4 regions of the Hymenobacter segetis genome follow, and region 3 is predicted to be linked to each of the others. Evidence: riboswitches for the same ligand, from Rfam matches in the RefSeq annotation. Region 3 holds a riboswitch; each other region holds the start of a gene.
The links. Region 3 has a riboswitch for S-adenosylmethionine ahead of ACYU70_RS01305 (amino acid permease). Riboswitches for the same ligand answer to the same signal wherever they lie in the genome.

Region 1 (3,796 bases), on a different contig from region 3:
TCTCGTTTCGGCTGCTGCGGCGCTGGCAGCGCTCTGCCTACAAGCACGGCCAGGGCATGATGGATGCCTCCATTCAGCTGCGCGGCAATCCGGCTATCTACTGGGTACGGGCGGCGGCCAGCACGTTCTTCGTCTGGACGGCCCGTTACCTGGTTATCGGCTGCCTCATCGCCGCCTTCGTGCCGATGGATGCCGACACCTTCCTCTTCATTTTTGCCCGCAACCTCACCTACAAAGTGCTGCTGCTGCTGGCCATCACGCCCGGCGGCGCGGGCATTGTGGAGGGCGCGTTTCCCACGTTTTTCGGCAAGTTTATTGGCACGGCCACGCTCACCAGCTTCATGGTTTTGCTGTATCGAGTGGTCACGTATTACCTGTATCTGGTGCTGGGCACCATCTTTCTGCCACGCTGGGTAGCGCGGGTGTTTGCGAAGCGGCCAACCACCACAGCCCATCCTATCACAAAATAATCAGCACAAAAAAAGCCCCGAACCAGACTGGTTCGGGGCTTTTCGATTACTTGAATCCGGAGTGATTTACTCGGCTTCGAGCATCAGTGCGGCGCCGTCGGCCGACTTCAGTGTGAGCTTCTTGTCGGTGAGGGTTTCCACGGCGAAGGTGTTGCTGGTGGTGGCACCGTCGGGGGTCATGGTGATGGTTTTGCCGGCTTGGTCAAACGTGTATTTGCCCGAAACTGCGCCGCTCGCGCCGGTCATGTTGTATGTGCCGTTGGCAAAAATGCGCAGCTCCTCTTGCTTCTGAGCGTCGGTTTGCTTCACTTTGTCGCCGGCGGTGTCGGTTTCCTTGGCGGTTTTCCACACCTTGCTATCGGTGCCGTACAGCATGTTCACGCCTTCTACTTTGCCTTTATCGTTGCTGCACGAAGCGGCAAACAGCGACACAAGCAGCAGCAGGCTGGCGAAGTAACGGAGCGAAAAAAGGGACTGGAGTTTCATGTGCACTAAGGGTAATGGTGAAAGAATGAAAACATGACGCACGGGGTGCGGCCTCGTCGGCTTACGATGCAGACGCAAAAGAGTTTAGAACGAAACCCCGCCTACACTTGTCCGTATAGCAACCCGGTCGGCCCGCCCGCAAGGGTTTCCGGCAGAATTTATCTCTTCATTTAACTTCACCGAAAACCATGGGACTCTTCGATTTCATCAGCGACAAAGGCGAACAAAAGCCCGTAGAGCCCGCGGCTAAGCCAGCGGCTGGCGGCACCGATTTTTTTGGCAACGCCAAACCAGAAGCTGCCGGCAACACGTATACCGTTGTCAGCGGCGATTCCCTCTCCAAAATAGCCAAGCACCACTACGGCGACGCCGCCAAGTGGCACCAGATATACGACGCCAACAAGGCGCTCATCGGCGACAACCCTGACCACATCGAAGTGGGGCAGGTGTTGACCATACCTAGTCTCTAGGTACTTTTTTGCAGAAAAAAGGTGAGAAAAGCCACTCTGTTTCAGGGTGGCTTTTTTGCGTTTTATGGGGTCAAAAGAACAACTAAAAAGCACGTCATGCTGGAAGGGGCCACGCCAGACCGTCGAAAAAATATTTTCGCCCATCCGCTTGCCCATCCCAAAAATTCTCCCGTACATTTGCCGATACCAAACAGGTACTCCCCGCTAACGGTGGGCAGTTTTCAAGTTTTATACAGAAGTGGCGAGAGACTAGGCTCCGTGACCCACTGGCAACCTTCGCAAAACGAAAGGTGCCAATTCCTACCCACCCGCAGCTCCGGCCGCGCTGGGACAGATGATTCGAGTGCCATGGAAAATTCTTCATACCCCAGTTTTTTGCCCCCGAATGCTTCGGCTGCTTTGTGCGCCGCAGGTTCGGGTTTCTTCGTTTCGGCCGCTGACGGCCGTAATGTGGCATCGCCTTCGTTGCAGCGAATGCGAATGTGCTGTTGCCGCCCGTGTTGTTGCTAAGCTAATTCCGGCTTAGAACCCCTCCCCCCCTCTTCTGGATTTTTTTGGTGGCCCCGTGGGTCCGCCGCGTGCGCTTTCGGGCCTTCGCGGTGGGTTTGGGCCACGCCGGCAGCACGGGCTATTTCGGGGAGTTTCGGCGCTAAAAAAGGCTTTTTCAGAGCCGCATCGCACTTTTTCCAATTGTCATTTCGGTTTTTCAAAACTTCAAAACCTCCCCCATCATGTCTGTTCAGCCCCAACACTTCGAAACCCTCCAACTCCACGCCGGCCAGCAGCCCGACCCCACCACCGGGGCCCGCGCCGTGCCGTTGTTCCAGACCACCAGCTACGTGTTCAAGAGCGCCGAGCACGGTGCCAACCTGTTTGCCCTGAAGGAGTTTGGCAACATTTACACCCGCCTGATGAACCCCACCACCGACGTGTTCGAGCAGCGCGTGGCGGCGCTGGAAGGCGGCGTGGCCGCCTTGGCCACTGGCTCGGGCCAGGCGGCCCAGTTCATTGCCCTTAACAACATCCTGCAGGCCGGCGACAACTTCGTGAGCACGGCCTACCTGTATGGCGGCACTTACAACCAGTTCAAGGTGGCGTTCAAGCGTTTGGGCATTGAGGCGCGCTTTGCGGATGGCGACAATCCGGCTTCGTTCGAGGAGCACATTGACGAGAAGACCAAGGCCATTTACCTGGAAACGATTGGCAATCCCAGCTTCAGCATTCCGGATTTTGAGGCCATTGCGGCCATTGCGAAGAAGCACGACTTACCGCTGATTGTGGACAACACGTTTGGCGCGGGCGGCTACCTGTTTCGGCCTTTGGAGCACGGCGCACACATTGTGGTGGAGTCGGCTACGAAGTGGATTGGCGGGCACGGCACCAGCGTGGGCGGCGTGATTGTCGACGGCGGCACCTACGACTTCGGCAATGGCAAATTCCCGCAGTTTACCGAGCCGAGCGAGGGCTACCACGGCTTGATTTTCAACGACGTGTTTGGCAAGGGCGGGCCGTTTGGCAACATTGCCTTCATCATCCGGGCGCGGGTGGAAGGGCTGCGCGACTTCGGGCCGGCCATCAGCCCGTTCAACTCCTGGCAGTTGCTTATCGGCCTTGAAACCCTGAGCCTGCGCGTGGACCGCACCGTGGAAAACGCCCTTAAAGTGGCCACCTGGCTGGAGCAGCATCCGCAGGTGGAAAGCGTGAACTACCCCGGCCTGCCCAGCAGCCCCTATCACGCCATTGCCAACAAATACCTGAAGCGCGGCTTCGGCGGCGTACTCTCGTTCCGCGTGAAGGGCACGAAGGAGACGGCTACACAATTCATTGATAACCTGAAGCTCATCAGCCACTTGGCCAACGTGGGCGATGCCAAGACGCTCATCATCCAGCCCTCGGCTACCACGCACCAGCAGCTGAGCGAAGAGGAGCAACTGGCCTCGGGCGTGACGCCGACTTCGCTGCGTCTGTCGGTGGGGATTGAGCATTTCGACGACATCAAGGCGGATTTGCAGGCGGCGTTTGATGCCATCGGCAACACGGCCAGCCTGCCGACTGAGGGCGACGAAGTGGGCGAGCCCGAGCTGGAGCACGCCCAGCCGCTGGAAGTTTAAACCAGAATTGCCGCCAGCGGGCCACCCCTGGCGGGTCGGTGCCAGTCTCGCTGGCGGCCGAGTTTTATCGCAGCTTTAGAATCAGTGCATCGGCCCGGGCCTCTTCCGTGATGGGAGGAGATATGGGAGTGAGAAACTATTGCGCCGGGCCGGTTCGCTGGTTCTGAAGCTGTGCTATTTAATTGAATTATGCCAACCCTAGTATTTGACCTGCCTGACCTTACCCTGGAAAGCGGCGAAACCCTGACCGGGGCGCACG
Region 2 (3,796 bases), on a different contig from region 3:
ACGAGCAGGACCAGAGCCGCCGCTACGCCGTAGCGCTGAAACCAGTGGAGGCGGGCTTCGGGCTGAGCTACAGGAGCCACTGCCGCCACGGGTGCCACAAAGGGCACTTCCAGCGCCGCGGCAACGCGCATGGCCGGGGTTTGGGGCGCAGGGGCAGCAGCGTTTAGCTGCTCCTCCAGCGCGGCCCAGAGGTCGGGGCGTGGCTCGTGGGTGTCGAAATCGGCGCGGTGCCGCTCGACGAAGGTTTCAAGAGATTTATTTTTGAGGGTATCCATGAATGAGTAGCAGACGCACGGTTCGTCCAGGTTCAGGGCGGGCCACGGGGCTATACGAAAACCGCGGCCGGGCGAAAAAGGATGAAGGGTAGTTGAAAGGTTAAATGACTAGCGATAACGGATAAAAACTTAGCTAAGGCCGCGCTGAGCGGCTAATTCGCGCAGCCGAACCCGCGCCCGGCTGTACTGTGATTTAGAAGTAGATTCGGAAATTCCCAGGATGCCGGCGATTTCCAGATGGTCGTAGCCTTCGAGCAAATACAGGCTGAGCACCACGCGGTAGCCATCGGGCAGCTCCTGAATGCAGCGACGCAGCACGTCGGCGCGGTAGTGCATATCGGCCTCGTCTTCGGGCGAGTGGGCGGCGGTTTCGGCGGGCTCTTCGTGGTGCTGCTCGCCCAAGGGCACCAGTGCCAGCCGCCGCTGCCGCAGGCAGTTAATGCTCTTGTTCACCACAATCCGCTTCAGCCACGCCCCGAACGACGAGTCGCCCTTATAGCCGCTCAGCTCCCGAAAAGCGCTCAGAAACGACTCCTGGAGCACATCCTCAGCCTCGGCGTAGTCGCCGGTGATGCGCAGGGCGGCGTTGAACATGGCCTTGGAGTAGCGCCGGTAAATTTCGGCCTGGGCCTGGCGGTCGTTGAGGCGGCAGCGCTCCACCAGCGGAGCGTTGATGTCGACGTAGGCGGAATGGGCGAGGGCTTCCATTGCAGAAAACGGGGTATTTAGAAGTGCTTAAGCAACCCATAGACCAAGCGTTGGGTTCAGGGGTTGCACGGCAAATTACGCGGCGAAAGCACGGCCGCCAAACCTTTTGCGCAGTGGCCAGTTTCATCACCGCGAAACAAAATTTTGGCATTTCGCTTTTTTGTCTTTTACATTTGCCCCAGCAATCCTCGTTTGGGGCGCTATTCATTTTTATACAGAGGCGCGGAGAGACAGGCTCGACGAAACGCCGGCAACCCCCACCAGTTGGAACGGTGCCAAGTCCTGACATATAAAAACGCCGTGAGCACATCCACCAACCGCCGCCTGCACCCCACCACCCTCGCCGCTTCGCGCCGAATGTGCTGTTGCATGCCCCGTCCCCTGGCCTATATGCTGGGGGCAATTGCTGGTTGTTGAACTAGGGCTTCTCTTCCGGCGGCTGTTGCGACGGCCACCCCGCTATCCCTTTTGTGGTGATTGATTCATTGCGCGACGCATAGCGGGTTTTTGCGGCCTTCGCGGCCCATTCTGGTTTTTTCTACGGAGAAAAACTCCCCTTATCATCATGGCATTACCCCTTGAAAGCCAGGTCGCTGACCTGCGCCGTTACCTGCCCGAATGCTCGGTGCCGGAAACCCTGGCCCTGCTGGCCGACCACTTCCCCGGCCGCGTCTCGTTTTCCACCTCTTTTGGTTTGGAAGACCAGATTATCACGCACTTCATCTTCGAAAACGACCTACCCATCCGGGTTTTCACCCTCGACACGGGCCGCAATTTTCAGGAGACTTACTCGACCTGGAACAAGACCCTGCTGCGCTACGAAAAGCCCATCGAAGTCTTCGCCCCCAACGGCCCGGCCATCGAAGAGCTGACCCGCCAAAAAGGCCCCAACAGCTTCTACGAGAGCATAGCGAACCGGAAAGAGTGCTGCAACATCCGCAAGGTGGAGCCGCTGAGCCGCGCCCTGGCCGGCCAGCAGGTGTGGGTAACGGGCATCCGCGCCGAGCAGTCGCAGAACCGCCAGACCATGCACCCGGCCGAGTGGGACGCCGGCCACGCCCTCATCAAAGTGCACCCGCTCTTCGACTGGACGTGGGCCGAGTGCGAAGCCTTCGCCCAAGCCAACGGCATCCCGGTTAATCCGTTGCACCAGAAAGGTTTCGTAAGCATCGGCTGTGCGCCCTGCACCCGGGCTATTGCTCCGGGTGAGGACTTCCGCGCCGGCCGCTGGTGGTGGGAAGATGCCGCTGCCAAAGAGTGCGGCCTCCACGCCACCGCCGCTCACCAGGGCCTCGACCCGGTGGTGGAGCGAATGCCGGGCTAGGCCCGAACCGATGCGCCGGCGGCCGGGCCGCTGGCGCTACTTTCTTCCCCAAAGGCACCTTTCGCGGGCCTCATCCCACCCACCTCTTCCGGTTTTTCAATTTCGTCCGATTTTTTCGGGCCATGACTTCCTACGCCAATGCCAACCGCTGTTTATCTCGATTACCTCGACCGTCTGGAGGCCGAAGCTATTCATATCCTACGTGAAGTGGCCGGCCAGTTCGAGCGGCCTGCGCTTTTGTTCTCCGGCGGCAAAGACTCCATCGCCCTTACCCGACTGGCGGAAAAAGCTTTCCGGCCCGGCAAGTTTCCCTTCCCGCTCGTGCACATCGACACGGGCCACAATTTTGAGGAAATCATCAATTACCGCGACGAGCTGGCAGCGCATTTGGGCGAGAAGCTGATTGTGCGCAAGGTGGAGGACACCATCCGGGAGCGCGGCCTGCACGAGCCGGGCGGCAAATACCCCAGCCGCAACCCGCTCCAAACTTACACCTTGCTTGATGTCATTGAGGAGTTTGAGTTTGACGCCTGTATCGGTGGAGCGCGGCGCGACGAAGAAAAGGCCCGCGCCAAGGAGCGCATCTTCTCGGTGCGCGACGATTTCGGCCAGTGGGACCCCAAGCGCCAGCGCCCCGAACTGTGGAACATCTACAACGGCCGCATTCAGAAGGGTGAAAACGTGCGCGTGTTCCCCATCTCCAACTGGACGGAGCTGGACGTGTGGAACTACATCCAGCGCGAAAACATCAAGCTGCCAGATATTTACTTCTCGCACGAGCGCCAGTGCGTGGTGCTGCCCAGCGGTCAGCTGCTCGGTTTCAGCGAACACCTGAATTTGGATGAGACTGACGAAATCGTGAACCGCCGCGTGCGCTTCCGCACCGTGGGCGACTCGACCTGCACGGCCGCCGTGGAAAGCGACGCCGCTTCGGTGGACGACATTATTCAGGACCTGCTGCTGGCTAAAGTGAGTGAGCGCGGGGCCACGCGACTGGATGATAACCTCTCGGAAACGGGAATGGAGGACCGGAAGCGGAACGGGTATTTCTAGAAATCAAATGTGGGGAACCTTACCCCCGGCCCCTCTCCAAAAGAGAGGGGAGCTTGACACCGAAGTCATTGGCTCAAAGAAATCAATTAAACAAATAATCGACTGGCTCCCCTCTCTTTTGGAGAGGGGCCGGGGGTGAGGTTCCCCCGCGTGGGGTCGCCTGCCCGCCAGCCGCAACCAAACATCAAAATGGACCTTCTCCGATTTATCACCTGCGGCAGCGTCGACGACGGCAAGAGCACGCTCATCGGCCGCTTGCTTTATGACAGCGACTCCGTTTCCCTCGACGTGCTGGCTACGCTGGAAAAGCGCCGCGCCACCACTGGCGGCGACGTCGATTTAGCCCTGCTCACCGATGGCCTGAAGGCCGAGCGCGAGCAAGGCATCACCATCGACGTGGCGCACAAATATTTCACCACGCCGCGTCGCAAGTTTA
Region 3 (3,796 bases):
GTAGTAAGGCCGAATCCGAAAAACGGCAAAGCCCCGTAGGGGCGACACTCGTTGAACGAGTGTCGCCCCTACGGGGCTTTTGCTACCACATTGGGTCGGTTCTACTACCGCTATGCCGCCCCGCTGGGGCTAAACCTGTGGGCTGCCAGCCGCTTCCTGCGCCAGCCGCAGCTTGCTGTTCCGCTTGCCGTAGCCGAAGTAAATAATCATGCCCAGCGCCAGCCACACCACCAGGCGCAGCCACGTTTCCCAGGGCAGCGAGGCCATCATCACGAGGCACACGATGATGCCCAGAATGGGCACCACCGGCACCCACGGCGTGCGGAACGGCCGGGGCGCGTCGGGGTTAGTCCTCCGCATGATGAGCACGCCGAGGCACACCATCACAAAGGCCAGCAGTGTGCCGATGCTCGTCATCTCGCCCACTACGGCGATGGGCACGAAGCCCGCAAACAGCGCAATGAACGAGCCCAGCAGCAGGCTGGACTGCGCCGGCGTGTTGAATTTGGGGTGCAACCGCGAGAACACCGGCGGCAGCAGCCCATCCTTCGACATCGAGAAAAACACCCGCGACTGCCCCAGCAAATCCACTAATATCACTGAAGTGTAGCCGATGAGAATGGCCAGAATCACGGCTGAGGACAGCCAGGCATAGGGCGTTTTTTCGATGGCAATGGCCACCGGGGCGGCGCTGTTTTTGAACTCGGTGTAATTAGCCAAACCGGTCAGAACGTGCCCGAACAGCACGAACAGCACCGTACAAACCGCCAGCGAGCCGAGGATGCCAATGGGCATGTTGCGCTGCGGGTTCTTGGTTTCCTGCGCCATGGTGGCCACGATATCGAAGCCGATGAAGACGAAGAAAATCACGCCCGCCCCGCGCAGAATCCCGCTCAGGCCGAACTCACCGAAGGTGCCCGTATTGGCCGGGATGTAGGGTTGGTAATTGGCGGGGTCGATGTACTGCCAGCCCAGCGCGATGAACACCAGCACCACGGCCACCTTCAGGGCCACCACCAGCGCATTGAACCACGCCGACCCTTTCGTGCCCCGCGTGACGATGGCCGTAATGGCCAGCACGATGAGCATGGCCGGCACGTTCACGAAGCCGCTCACGGTGGAGCCATCCGCCAGCTTCGCACTTTCAAACGGCGACATCACCAGCTGCGCCGGGATGTGCAGCCCGTATTTCCCCAGAAACTTGATGAGGTACTGCGACCAGCTGATGGCCACCGTGGCCGCCCCCACCGAGTATTCGAGCACCAAATCCCAGCCAATAATCCAGGCAAACAACTCCCCCATCGTGGCATAAGAATAGGTATAAGCCGAGCCCGAAACGGGCACCATGGCCGCAAACTCGGCGTAGCACAGCGCCGAGAAGGCGCAGCCCACGGCCGCCACGATGAAGGAGATGGTAACGGCCGGCCCCGCGTTATTGGCCGCCGCAATGCCGGTGAGCGAGAACAGGCCCGCCCCAATAATTACCCCGATGCCAATGGCAATCAGGCTCACGCCATTCAGGCTGCGTTTGAGGGTGTTCGCCCCCGTTTCGGCTGCTTCCGCGCGGAGCAGCTCCAGTGATTTTTTCAACATAAAGAGATAGAAACGCGCCACGCTACCGCTCCACCCGGAGCAGCCGTGCCGCAAAGCAAAAAACCCGTAAAAAGGAATGAAACCGCACCGACCGTAGCCTCAGCTACGCGGCGCTAGTGCCTGGAATCAACAGTAACAACAGCCCGCGAACATGCGGCCCGTCGTCAACAAACGGGCACGAAAAAGACCAGGAAAAGCAAGCGAGGCAGCGGAAACGGCAGGCACGGCAGTTGTTTTTATATGGTCAGGAATTGGCACCGGGCCGCGGTTGCGGGTGGTTGCCGGCGCGTCGTTGAGCCTGTCTCTCAGCGCCTCTGTATAAAAACAATCCTTCCGGAGAAAGAATTGATGGCACAAAGGTAGTGCCGGATGGCTGCCCCGCCCACCCGGTGCCGCCCCAGACAACCCCACCGCACCGGCCCGCGTATGGGCGAGGCATTTGGCTGGCGCGTATTTCCGCTTCCCACCACCTGCCCGATACCGCTAGTTCATGTCCGATACCGTTGTGCACGCTGAGCCCTATGGCAGCATGCTCTATTCCCCCGAAGTGCCCTGTTTCATCATCTCCTGGCACGGCTTCGCCAACAGCGAGCAGTTCCGCTTTCTCATGAACCGGGGCTTGGAGCTTTACGAAGCCGAAGCCGCCCGCACGCAGCCGCTGGGCTGGCTAGCCGACACTCGCAACGTGCAAGCCGTGAAGCCCGCCGACCAGGAATGGATGCGTACCGACTGGAATATCCGCGCCCACCGCGCCGGCATCCGCCACGTCAGCTTCGTCGTGCCGGAAACGGTATTTGGCCAGATTTCGGTACAGAGCTACACCCACAACGTAGCCGAAACCAACGACTACGAAATTGAAACCTCCCAGCACCGCACGCTGCAAGAGGCGAAGGATTGGCTGCGGGCGGCGATTGGGTAGCCTCGACGACCTGACAATCCAGACAAAAAAGAAGGTCATGCTGAGCGCAGTCGAAGCATCTCTACCGCAATAGCAAACCCATTCGATTGGATTACTTGTACGGTAGAGATGCTTCGACTGCGCTCAGCATGACCTTCTTTTTATCCGGCCGTTCTGGCCTTCCCTACCGCCGCAGCGCCAGCCGCACGCCGGCCATCAGCCAGCGACCGGGCATTTGCGCTCCCAGCAGGTCGGAATATTTGGCGTCGAACAGGTTCTGGGCCTGGCCCACCACCCACAGGCGCTCGGGCAGCAGCGCCACATCGAGCCGGCCGTTGATGACCACGTAATCGGGCGTGAGCTGGGCATCGTTGACGGTGGCGGTGGCCACAGTCTGCTGGCTGGCGCGCTGCTTATACACCCCGCCCAGGCTGGCCGTGAAGCGGCGGTGCACTAGGCTCACGTTGCCGCTCACGAGTTGCTTCGCCACGTTGCTCAGGTACTGCGACACAATGCTGCCGTCTACGTTCAGGTGGGTGTAGGTGTAGCCCACGCTGCCTTCGAGGCGCAACGCTTTGCTTAGTTGGGCGCGGGTGCTGGCTTCAAACTCCAGCCCCTGTGTGCTCACGGCAAACAGGTTTTGGGCGTAGCGGTAGGTACTGGCCGGGCTCAGATTGGTGAAGCCGGTGCCGGCCTGCACGACATTGCCGGGCGTGCTCACGTAGTCAATCAGGTTGCGGCCGTAGCGGTTGAAATAGGTGCCGCGCAGCGTGAAAGCCGGCAGCGGGTGGAAATCGAGGCCTCCTTCGTAGCTCCAAGTGCGCTCGGCTTCGAGGCCGGGGTTGCCCACGTTGAAGCCTGTGGGCACGATGCCGGGCCGGATGGCCGAGTTGTACTGCTCGGTAAAATTGGCCGCCCGGATGGCGCGGCCCACAGCTGCGCGCACCGTCAGCTTCTCGCCCAACAGCTGGCTGGCGGTGAGCTGGGGCAGCACTTCGGTGCCGTAGGCTTGGTCGTGGTCGAGACGCAGGGCGGCGGTCAGGTTCAGGCCAGGGGTGGGCATCAGGCCGGCCACGGCAAACGCGCCCTGGTGCCACACGGCGTGGTCGCCGCGGTCGTTGCTGCGCACGCTGCGGCGGTCGGCCTGGCCGCCCAGGGTCAGCTGCACCTTATCGGAGAAACGCAGCTGGTGCTGGGCCTGCACGTTGAGGTAGTGCATCAGGTGGTCGCTGGCCGCCGAGGTGGGCGTGTACACGTAGTAATCGGTGCTGGAGGTGCCCACTAACTGCAATTCGGTGCGGGCGC
Region 4 (3,796 bases), on a different contig from region 3:
GCACCGTATGGGCCCGTTCGCGGAAGGCCGCTTCGCCCTCTTTCAGCGAAATCGAGTTCACGATGCTCTTGCCCTGCACGCATTTCAGGCCGGCCTCCAGTACGCTCCACTTCGAGGAGTCAATCATCACCGGCACCCGGGCAATGTCGGGTTCCGAGGCGATGAGGTGCAGAAACGTCGTCATCACCTGCTCCGAATCGAGCATGCCCTCGTCCATGTTGATGTCGAGGACCTGGGCACCTTCTTCTACTTGCAGGCGGGCCACGGCCAGGGCTTCCTCATATGCGCCGGTGCGGATGAGGCGGGCGAAAGCGCGCGAGCCGGTCACGTTGCAGCGCTCGCCCACGTTCACGAACAGGCTCTGCTCAGTGATGCCGAACGGCTCCAGACCGCTCAGGCGCGTGGCGGGCGGAATGGCGGCGGGCAGCTGGCGGGGCTGGTATTTCTCAGCCAGCTTGCTCAGTTCGGCGATGTGCTGGGGCGTAGTGCCGCAACAACCACCTACCACCGTCACGATGCCTTCCTTCAGATACTCCTCCACCAGCGCGGCAAATTCCTGGGCCGATTCGTCGTAGCCGCCGAAGGCGTTGGGCAGGCCGGCGTTGGGGTAGGCGGAGATATGTACGTCGGAAATGCGGCTCAGCTCCTGCACGTACTGGCGGAGCTGGTCGGCCCCGAGGGCGCAGTTCAGGCCCACGCTCAGCAGCGGCAGGTGGCGGATGGAGTTCCAGAACGCCTCCACCGTCTGGCCGCTCAAGGTGCGGCCAGAGGCATCGGTGATGGTGCCCGAAATCATGACCGGCACCACGCGGCCGCCTTCGTCGAAGAACTTCTGCACGGCGTAGAGGGCCGCTTTGGCGTTCAACGTGTCGAAAATGGTTTCGATGAGCAGCGTATCCACGCCGCCATCCACGAGGCCGCGCACCTGCTCCAGGTAGGCAGTAGCCAACTCATCGAAGGTCACGGCGCGGAAGCCGGGGCGGTTGACGTCGGGCGAGAGCGAGGCGGTGCGGTTGGTGGGGCCTACCGCGCCAGCCACGAAGCGCGGGCGCTCGGGCGTGGCGTACTCATCGGCGGCTTCGCGGGCCAGACGGGCCGATTCGTAGTTCAGCTCATACACCACGTGCTCCAGGCCGTAGTCGGCCTGCGCGATGGTAGTCCCGCTGAAGGTGTTGGTTTCCACCATATCGGCCCCGGCGGCGAAGTATTCGGCGTGGATGCCTTTGATGATGTCGGGACGGGTGAGGCTCAGCAGGTCGTTATTTCCCCGCAACGGCTTGGGATGGTCGGCGAAGCGGGTGCCCCGGAAATCCTCCTCCGTGAGCGGGTGGCGCTGAATCATGGTGCCCATCGCGCCGTCAAGAATCAGCAGGCGCTGGCGCAGCAGTTCGGGGAGACTGTAGCGCGAAGCGAAGGCTTCGCGTTCCGGAGAGATAACAGGCAGGGTAGGGGCGGAGACGGACATTTCTTTTCTGGGTCGAATAGCTACGTAAGCGCGTATCCAGAAAGAAACCCGTGCGGGGAGGCACGGTTCCGGCTGTCATCTTTTTTCACCAAAAAACGCGGTGAAACGGGAGTTGGCACCTACTCGTGGTAGGTTGCCAAGACGTCATCGGGCCCGGTCCCTCGGTCTTTCTGGATAGCAGCGTAGGGCGAAGATACAACGGAACGGGGCTTGTAGCACATGCTTTAGCTTGTGCTGATACCCGCGAGGCGCAAGCCAAAGCATGCGCTACGCGAGCACTACCAGGCCCGCTTCGCGGTACCGGGCCAGCAGTTCGGCGGGCGCCTGCTGGTCGGTAATAAGCGTGCCCACCGAAGCCAGGGGTGCAAACTGGAAGTACTGGTCGCGCTCCAGCTTGCTCGAATCGCAGAGCAAATACACGTGGCCGGCCGACGCGGCCACCGCCCGATAAATCGAGGCTTCCTTTTCGCTGTTGGCACTCAGGCCGCGCTTCAGGGAGGTGCCGTCAACGCCCATAAAGGCCTTATCCACCCGGTAGCGCTGCAAATGCTCCACCGTGACGGCCCCGTGCGTGGCCTGCCGCTTAGCATCGACTTCGCCGCCGGCCATCACTACCTGCACGGCCGTGCCGGCCAGCTCGAACAACACGGGCAACGAGTTGGTGACGACGCGGATTTTGAGGTGCCGGATGAGGGCGCACAGCGGAAAGGTGGTGCTGCCGCAGTCGATGAAAAGGGTGTCGCCCTCGGCCACGTGGCGGGCGGCCAGGCGGCAGATATAGTCCTTCTGCGCGGCGTGGGCGGTGGTTTTGGCAACGAAGGCCACCGGGTGCTTCGCGATGCCGGGCCGCACGGCCCCGCCGTGGGTGCGCAGCACGAGGCCCTGCTCGGCCAGCAGGGCCAAATCGCGCCGGATGGTGATGGGCGTGGTGCCTAGTTGTTGGGCGGCCTCGGCCACCAGCACGGTGCCGTGCTGCTCCAGGGTGGCCAGTAAGTGGTGCTTGCGCAGCTGGAAATTCATCGCCGTGGTGTTACTTGTTCTAAACAATCGCAAAGAAACAAAAACGAACAGTAACGAACTTTCGACCCCGGCATGAACGAACGAATCCGCCTCCGCGAGCAGCAAACCTTGTCCGACGACTGGTTTACCCTGCGCAAAATCACCTTCGACTACCAACGCAAAAACGGCACCTGGGAAACCCAGTCACGCGAGGCCTACGACCGGGGCAATGGGGCCGTTATCCTGCTCCACGACCCCGCCACCGACCACGTCATCCTGACCCGGCAGTTCCGCCTGCCCACTTTCGTGAACGGCAACCCCACGGGGATGCTCATCGAAGCCTGCGCCGGCCTGCTCGATGATGAGCACCCGGACACGGCCATCATCCGCGAAACGGAGGAGGAAACCGGCTACCGCCTCACCCACGTCGAGAAGGTGATGGAGGCCTATATGAGCCCCGGCTCGGTCACGGAGCGCCTGTTTTTCTACCTGGCCGAATACTCGGCGGCCACCGAACAGCACGCCGGCGGCGGCATCGAAGAAGAGGAAATCGAAGTGCTCGAAATGCCCCTGCCAGCGGCCCTGGCGATGATAAAAACCGGCGAAATCCAGGACGGCAAAACCATCATGCTGCTGCAACACCTGCGGCTGCGGCAGCTGCTGGCGTAGCCGGCATTTCGGAGGAGTGGAAGGGCGGCGTACCTCAGTACAGTTGGCTTTCAGTACTACCGGAAGTGCGTCGCACGCCCGTGCAGTCGGCTTTTGGATGTCCAAAAGGACATTGCACGGGCGTGTAGCCGGCTTTCGAGGGCCCGGAAGCGCGTCACACGGGCGTGCAGTCGGCTTTTGAGGGTGTGGAAGGGCATTGTACGCCCGTGCAGCCGGCTTTTGATAATGCAGAAGTGCGTCGCACGCCCGTGTAATTGGCTTTTGAGGATGCGAAAGAGCATTGCACGCCCGTGCAATCAGCATTCAGGCCTGGCACAAGCTAAAGTATGTGCTATAACCCCCAGGCCGGCCACACAGTCCTCGCCGCAAATACGGCCGGCTCCGGCGGCAGTTCCAGAAACGCAGTGGCACCGACCAGCCCCATCATGTCGCCGGAGCCGCCCACGCGGAGCGGGGTGGCCAAGCGGCGGCCTTCCGCGTCCACGGTCATACGCACGGGCACAAAGTGTGTGAGCTGGGGCTTGAAGGTGATATCGACGGTGAGCACAGCCGGCTGGGGAGCTTCAATAGAGGCAGCCGTTTCGGACGCGCTGGCGGGCTGCTGCACGGCGCGCAGCCAGGGCCGCACGTAGCGGCAGGCGGTGATGAAGGTGGACACCGGGT

Region 1: another riboswitch for S-adenosylmethionine. It lies ahead of ACYU70_RS16880 (O-acetylhomoserine aminocarboxypropyltransferase/cysteine synthase family protein); the one in region 3 lies ahead of ACYU70_RS01305 (amino acid permease).
Region 2: another riboswitch for S-adenosylmethionine. It lies ahead of ACYU70_RS13700 (phosphoadenylyl-sulfate reductase); the one in region 3 lies ahead of ACYU70_RS01305 (amino acid permease).
Region 4: another riboswitch for S-adenosylmethionine. It lies ahead of metH (methionine synthase); the one in region 3 lies ahead of ACYU70_RS01305 (amino acid permease).

Annotation. Positions count from the first base shown of each region.
Region 1 is NZ_BAAHBV010000002.1:1,552,754-1,556,549, forward strand. Features, by position in the region: gene ACYU70_RS16865 (lysylphosphatidylglycerol synthase transmembrane domain-containing protein) at 1-470, shown strand, start outside; gene ACYU70_RS16870 (hypothetical protein) at 537-956, opposite strand; gene ACYU70_RS16875 (LysM peptidoglycan-binding domain-containing protein) at 1,145-1,426, shown strand; SAM riboswitch class I at 1,652-1,767, shown strand; gene ACYU70_RS16880 (O-acetylhomoserine aminocarboxypropyltransferase/cysteine synthase family protein) at 2,158-3,537, shown strand; gene metX (homoserine O-acetyltransferase MetX) at 3,727-3,796, shown strand, end outside.
Region 2 is NZ_BAAHBV010000002.1:761,103-764,898, forward strand. Features, by position in the region: gene ACYU70_RS13690 (hypothetical protein) at 1-275, opposite strand, end outside; gene ACYU70_RS13695 (RNA polymerase sigma factor) at 405-983, opposite strand; SAM riboswitch class I at 1,191-1,279, shown strand; gene ACYU70_RS13700 (phosphoadenylyl-sulfate reductase) at 1,549-2,307, shown strand; gene cysD (sulfate adenylyltransferase subunit CysD) at 2,446-3,360, shown strand; gene ACYU70_RS13710 (sulfate adenylyltransferase subunit 1) at 3,550-3,796, shown strand, end outside.
Region 3 is NZ_BAAHBV010000001.1:295,333-299,128, reverse strand. Features, by position in the region: gene ACYU70_RS01305 (amino acid permease) at 130-1,593, opposite strand; SAM riboswitch class I at 1,827-1,918, opposite strand; gene ACYU70_RS01300 (hypothetical protein) at 2,084-2,512, shown strand; gene ACYU70_RS01295 (TonB-dependent receptor plug domain-containing protein) at 2,676-3,796, opposite strand, start outside.
Region 4 is NZ_BAAHBV010000002.1:1,145,112-1,148,907, reverse strand. Features, by position in the region: gene metH (methionine synthase) at 1-1,465, opposite strand, end outside; SAM riboswitch class I at 1,538-1,646, opposite strand; gene ACYU70_RS15295 (DeoR/GlpR family DNA-binding transcription regulator) at 1,733-2,512, opposite strand; gene ACYU70_RS15290 (NUDIX domain-containing protein) at 2,558-3,133, shown strand; gene ACYU70_RS15285 (molybdopterin molybdotransferase MoeA) at 3,465-3,796, opposite strand, start outside.